Actinomadura rubteroloni: one gene and its partner. Each later gene encodes a partner of the first gene's protein in a complex. Links are inferred from orthologs where the notes say so. Each region holds a gene or a part of one and is shown on either strand. Other genes may lie near its edges. The genes, in order: tig and rpsG.

Region 1 (3,129 bases):
CACGTCGTTCGCGGACGCGTCGTCGATCTGCACGCCGAGGAAGATGATCCGCTCCTCGAAGAGCTTGTTGTACGGGTTCATCTCCTTGACCCCGTACGTGGTGCGCTCGACGAACGACGGAATGATGTAGCGGTTGTCGACGGGCATCGCCCCGCCGGCTTGGATCTGCGGACGGATCAGGTCGCTCACTTGCGTGCCTCCGTAGGTCGCTTCGGGTTCGTCAGGAGACGGGGCCCTCGGAGGGCACCTGGGTGGCGCTCAGCACCACGTGGTCGACCAGGCCGTAGTCGCGGGCCTCGTCGGCGGTGAACCAGCGGTCGCGGTCGGAGTCCTTCTCGATCTGCTCCAGCGGCTGGCCGGTGTGCTCGGCGATCTTCTCGGCGAGCGTCCGCTTCACGTACAGCATCTGCTCGGCCTGGATCTTGATGTCCGAGGCCGTGCCGCCGATGCCGCCGGACGGCTGGTGCATCATGATCCGCGCGTGCGGCAGCGCGTACCGCTTGCCGGGCGTCCCCGCGCAGAGCAGGAACTGGCCCATCGACGCGGCCAGGCCCATGCCGACGGTGACGATGTCGTTCGGGACGTACCGCATGATGTCGTAGATCGCCATGCCGGCCGTCACCGAGCCGCCGGGCGAGTTGATGTAGAGCGTGATGTCGCGCCGGCCGTCCTCGGCGGACAGCAGCAGGAGTTCGGCGCAGATGCGGTTGGCGATGTCGTCGTCGACCTGCTGGCCGAGGAAGACGATGCGTTCGCGCAGCAGCCGCTGGAAGAGCTGGTCGCCGAGGGGCAGCAGGGGCGCCTCGGCGACCCGCGCCTGAACCTGCGACGACTCGAAAGTCGGAGGCATGCTCACCGGTGTTCCTCCGGTCCTTTAATCGGTACGGATGTCTGGACAGTAACGCGCCGGACGGCCGTGTTAAGCCGCGAGGGCCCGCTTTTCGCTGGCGGCGTAGCTCGCCGTGACGGGATTGGAACGGGTCTCGGCCGGATAAGGCGAACGCCCCGCGTCCCGGCACGGCGGCCGGGAAACGGGGCGTTCGTCGCTTCTTGCGAGGATCAGGCGTCCTTCTGCGCATCCTCCGCGTCGGCCTTCGCCTCGGCCTCGGCGTTGGCGTCCGCGGCGGCCTCGGCGTCCGCCGTGTCGGCGGCCTCGGCGTCGGCGTCGGCATCGGCGATGGCCTGCGCCTCGTCGGCGACCTCGACCTCCGCGTCGGCCTCGGACTCGACCTCGACGGTCTCGCCGTTCAGCTCGCGCTGGAGGGCGGCGGCGTCGATCGTGGCGCCCGCCTCGTCCTTGATGACGACGTGCTCGACGATGAGGTTCAGCGCCTTGTTGCGCAGGACCTCGGCGACGATGGCCGGGAGCTGGTTGTTCTCGGTGAGGTACTCGGCGAGCTGCTGCGGCGCCACGCCCATCTGCATGGCCTGCGTGACGACGTACTCGCTGAGCTCCTCGTTCTCGACGCCCAGCTCCTCCTGCACGGCGAGCTGGTCGAGCAGGAAGCCGCCCTTGACGGCCAGGCGCGCGGCCTTCTCGACGTCGGCGGTGAACTCCTCCTCGGACTTCTCCTCGTCGGCGAGGTAGTCCGCGCGGGTCGTCCCGGACATCGCGAGCTGCTGCTCGAACTGCTGGTTGCGGCGGTTGACCTCGTCCTCGACGACCTTGTCGGGGAGCGGGATGTCGACCTTGTCCAGCAGGGCCTCCAGCGCCTTGTCGCGCGCGTCGGAGAGCTGCTGCAGCTTGACCTGGCGGCCGAGCCGCGTGCGGACGTCCTCGCGGAGCTGCTCGATCGTGTCGAACTCGGACGCGAGCTGGGCGAACTCGTCGTCCTCGGCCGGCAGGTCCTTGATCTTCACGCTCTGGACGGTCACGGTGATCTCGGCGTCCTCGCCCGCGCGCTCGCCGCCCGGCAGCGGGGCCGTGAACGTGGCGCTCTCGCCCGCCGACAGGCCGGTGACGGCGTCGTCCAGGCCCTCGACCGACGAGCCGGAGCCCACCTCGTAGGAGTAGCCGGTGGTGGAGGCGTCCGCGACGGCCTCGCCGTCGATCGACGCGGCCAGGTCGATGGTCGCGAAGTCGCCCTCCTGCGCGGCCCGCTCGACCGTGGTGAGGGACGCGAAGCGCTCGCGCAGGTTGTCGACCGTCTCGGCGATCTTCTCGTCGTCGACCTCGGCGGTGTCCACGACGACCTCCAGGCCGTCGTAGTCGGGCACCTCGAACTTCGGCCGGATGTCCACCTCGGCGGTGAACGCGAACTGCTGGCCGTCGTCCAGCTCGGTGACCTCGACGTCCGGCTGGCCGAGGACGAAGATCTCCGACTCCTCGACCGCCCGCCCGTACAGCTCGGGCAGCGCGTCGTTGACCGCCTCCTGCAGGACCGCGCCGCGGCCGACGTACTTGTCGATCAGCGGGGCGGGGACCCTGCCGGGCCGGAAGCCCTTGATCCGCACCTGCTGCGAGATCTCCTTGTACGCCTTGTCGAGGTTCGGCTTGAGCTCGTCGAACGGCACCTCGACGGTGAGCTTGACCCGCGTGGGGGTCAGCTCCTCGACATCGGTCTTCACTGGGGTAGGTCTCCTTGATCCGCGCTGTCTCGGCCGGGGCGTTCGACGCGTGCTCAGCCGGGCAGTCTCTCCGGCTCGGTCTCACTCGCGGGCACGCCGAAGAAACCGGCTCCGCGCCCGTGCGCGCCAAGTCTATGGGGTTCGGGCGCGGACTGCGGACACCGCGTCCGCCGCCCGGCCCGCTTCCGGGTCCGGCGCGGCGCCGGACGGCCCGGCCGGGACCCGCGCCGCATGATCACCCAGCGCCGCCGATTCCCTACCATGCGCGCTACCTGGGCATGTGACATGGAGCACCCGGACCCCCCATACTCTTCCGGGATGAACGGGATAGCTGCGGCCTTCGGCGCGACGGCTCTGTACTACCTCGGCTTCGCCGTGTTCAAGCTCGCGGCGGACCGGATGGAGCCCCTGCGCGGCAACCGAATCGTGCACATGATCTGGACCATCCTGTCGAGCTGGGTGTTCCTCGTGGCGCTGGCGATCGTGCTGTGCGGGCTCAGCCTGCAGATCGTCGCGCTCTCCAAGCTGTCGCTCGGCGTGGCGGTCCCGATCTTCATGGCG
Region 2 (3,138 bases), on another replicon or contig:
CTACCCCGGCCAGTACGGGGACCAGCAGCAGCAGTTCCCCGGCCAGTTCCCGCAGGGCCAGCAGCCGCCGTACGGCCAGCAGGCCCCCGGCGCCCCCGCCGCGTACGGGCAGCAGCAGGGCTACCCCGGCGGTGACGAGCCCAAGAGCAACAAGACGCTCTACCTCGTCGTCGGCGGCATCGCGGCCCTCATCGTGATCATCCTGGTGGCGGTCGTCGCGTTCCTCTGACCCCACCGCGACCACATCGACGCCTGCGCGATCCGCAGAGATCGCGCGGGCGTCGGCGTGTCCGGGTTACACTGGTATCCAGACTCGTCTGGGCGGCCATGGGGTTGCGCGCAAGGGTGCCGCTGCGGTAGTGCGGCGTTCGCTTTGACCTTTCGCGGAGTGGTAGGTAGTCTCTGTCCCTGTGCCCGCTGCGTGCGGGTCGTCCGCGTGCGCTCAGGCAAGGTTGTTCGACCAGGTCCAAGGGCCGCGCATCACTCCCCGGCTTGATCTGGCCCCGTGCGGGCCGGGCGGTCACGTGTGGGTCCCCGCGGGAAACGCGTTCCAAGACGCGGAAGCGGAGCGACACGCCCGACCGCGTGGGTCGGAGAGGTCGGGAAACCGGCAGGTCACAGCCTCGGTACGAGGTGGTGATGACGGACTTCGCGTGAGCGGAGTTCAGGCAGAACACAGACTTACCGGCTCGGTACGAGGGAAGACGGAGACGCGGTGCCCACGATCCAGCAGCTGGTCCGAAAGGGCCGCCAGGACAAGGTGACCAAGAACAAGACGCCTGCGCTGAAGGGCAGTCCCCAGCGCCGGGGTGTCTGCACGCGCGTCTACACGACGACGCCCAAGAAGCCGAACTCCGCGCTTCGCAAGGTCGCCCGTGTCCGGCTGACCAGCGGGATCGAGGTCACGGCCTACATCCCCGGCGTCGGGCACAACCTGCAGGAGCACTCGATCGTGCTCGTGCGCGGCGGCCGAGTGAAGGACCTCCCGGGCGTTCGGTACAAGATCATTCGCGGTTCGCTGGACACGCAGGGCGTCCGGAACCGCAAGCAGGCGCGCAGCCGCTACGGCGCCAAGAAGGAGAAGAGCTAATGCCGCGCAAGGGATCACCTGGCAAGCGCCCGCTGATCGCTGACCCGGTGTACAACTCGCCGCTGGTCACCGCGCTGATCAACAAGGTGCTGCTGGACGGCAAGCGGTCCATCGCCCAGGGCATCGTGTACGAGGCCCTGGAGGGCGCTCGCGAGAAGACCGGCAACGACCCGGTCGTCACGCTGAAGCGCGCGCTGGACAACGTCAAGCCGACCATCGAGGTCAAGAGCCGCCGCGTCGGCGGCGCGACCTACCAGGTCCCGGTGGAGGTGCGGCCCGCGCGCAGCACCACGCTGGCCCTGCGCTGGCTGGTGCTCTACGCCCGGCAGCGTCGCGAGAAGACCATGATGGAGCGGCTCATGAACGAGCTGCTCGACGCCAGCAACGGCCTCGGCGCGTCGGTGAAGAAGCGCGAGGACACGCACAAGATGGCGGAGTCGAACAAGGCGTTCGCCCACTACCGCTGGTAACCCCGGCACGAACACGAGGGACGCGAGGACGAAAGTGGCTACCAAAACCGGTGTGGACCTGGCCAAGGTCCGCAACATCGGGATCATGGCCCATATCGACGCGGGCAAGACCACGACGACTGAGCGCATCCTGTACTACACCGGGATGAGCTACAAGATCGGCGAGGTGCACGACGGTGCGGCCACGACCGACTGGATGGAGCAGGAGCAGGAGCGGGGGATCACCATCACCTCCGCCGCCGTCACCTGCAAGTGGCCCGTCGAGGCCGTCGAGCACACCATCAACATCATCGACACCCCGGGCCACGTCGACTTCACCGTCGAGGTGGAGCGCTCGCTGCGCGTCCTGGACGGTGCCGTCGCGGTGTTCGACGGTGTGGCCGGCGTCGAGCCGCAGTCCGAGACCGTGTGGCGCCAGGCCGACCGCTACGAAGTCCCGCGTATCTGCTTCGTGAACAAGCTGGACCGGACCGGCGCCGACTTCATGCGCTGCGTCGACATGATCCGCACGCGGCTCTACGCCACGCCGCTGGTCATGCAGCTCCCGATCGGGGCCGAGTCGGACTTCCAGGGCGTCATCGACCTCGTGTCGATGAAGGCGCTCGTGTGGAACGCCGAGGCGAAGCTCGGCGAGATGTACGACAAGGTCGACATCCCCGCCGACTACGCCGACCAGGCCGCCGAGTGGCGCGACAAGCTGATCGAGACCCTCGGCGAGAACGACGACGAGGTCATGGAGGCCTACCTGGAGGGCGCCGAGCTCTCCGAGGAGCAGATCCACGTCGCCGTCCGCCGCGCGACCCTCGCCGCGAGCCTCACCCCGGTGTTCTGCGGCACCGCGTTCAAGAACAAGGGCGTGCAGCCCCTGCTGGACGCGATCGTCCGCTACCTGCCGTCGCCGCTGGACGTCGAGGCCATCGTCGGCCACGCCGTCCGCGACGAGGAGCAGGCGATCTCGCGCAAGCCGAGCGAGGACGAGCCGTTCTCCGCGCTGGCGTTCAAGATCGCGAGCGACCCGCACCTGGGCAAGCTCACGTTCATCCGCGTCTACTCCGGCGTCCTGGAGGCCGGCACCTCGGTGCTGAACTCCATCAAGGAGCGCAAGGAGCGGATCGGCAAGATCTACCGGATGCACGCCAACAAGCGCGAGGAGATCACGCACGTCGGCGCCGGTGACATCGTCGCGGTGATGGGCCTCAAGCAGACCACCACCGGTGAGACGCTGTGCGACGAGAAGGACCCCATCGTCCTCGAGTCGATGAACTTCCCGGCGCCGGTGATCGACGTCGCGATCGAGCCGAAGACCAAGGCCGACCAGCAGAAGCTCGGCACCGCGATCCAGCGGCTGGCCGAAGAGGACCCGTCCTTCCGGGTCGCCACGGACGAGGAGACCGGTCAGACGGTCATCTCGGGCATGGGCGAGCTCCACCTGGAGATCCTCGTCGACCGGATGAAGCGCGAGTTCAAGGTCGACGCGAACGTGGGTCGCCCGCAGGTGGCCTACCGCGAGTCGATCACGAAGAAGGTCGAGAAGGTCGAGTACACCCACAAGAAGCAGACGGGTGGCTCGGGCCAGTT

The links.
Region 2: the proteins of tig (region 1) and rpsG are in contact, whole or in part, in a crystal structure (PDB 3GTY), measured with the Thermotoga maritima proteins. The link is inferred for Actinomadura rubteroloni from one-to-one orthologs. Residues at the interface, in WP_004081061.1 of Thermotoga maritima: Glu122, Val124, Val129, Leu130, Tyr133, Glu188, Gly259, Ile262, Tyr263, Glu266, Ser270, Glu273, Gln274, Glu277, Arg308, Gln311, Ile312, Ser315, Tyr316, Glu325, Arg329, Arg336, Leu363, Phe366, Trp367, Arg373, Leu377, Arg381, Leu384, Glu387; in WP_004081843.1 of Thermotoga maritima: Lys34, Lys52, Lys55, Glu59, Arg62, Gln63, Glu66, Asn67, Lys69, Val71, Arg95, Ala109, Lys110, Lys111, Gly112, Arg113, Pro114, Glu117, Glu121, Ile124, Ala125, Tyr127, Asn128, Asn129, Thr130, Gly131, Lys135, Asp139, Arg142, Met143.

The regions. Positions count from the first base shown.
Region 1 is NZ_MTBP01000001.1:2,495,610-2,498,738, reverse strand. The notes cover bases 315-3,129. They hold tig (trigger factor), read right to left. Parts: upstream 2,569-3,129; coding sequence 1,060-2,568; downstream 315-1,059. Other genes in these bases: BTM25_RS11100 (DMT family transporter), read left to right, coding at 2,887-3,129; BTM25_RS11110 (ClpP family protease), read right to left, coding at 315-850. In the rest of the region: BTM25_RS11115 (ATP-dependent Clp protease proteolytic subunit), read right to left, coding at 1-147; more of BTM25_RS11110, read right to left, coding at 221-314. UniProt on the Bacillus subtilis protein: Involved in protein export. Acts as a chaperone by maintaining the newly synthesized protein in an open conformation. Functions as a peptidyl-prolyl cis-trans isomerase.
Region 2 is NZ_MTBP01000002.1:1,908,521-1,911,658, reverse strand. Bases 1-2,824 are described here. They hold rpsG (30S ribosomal protein S7), read left to right. Parts: upstream 1-1,089; coding sequence 1,090-1,560; downstream 1,561-2,824. Other genes in these bases: fusA (elongation factor G), read left to right, coding at 1,595-2,824; rpsL (30S ribosomal protein S12), read left to right, coding at 716-1,090; BTM25_RS20270 (hypothetical protein), read left to right, coding at 1-229. Also shown: more of fusA, read left to right, coding at 2,825-3,138.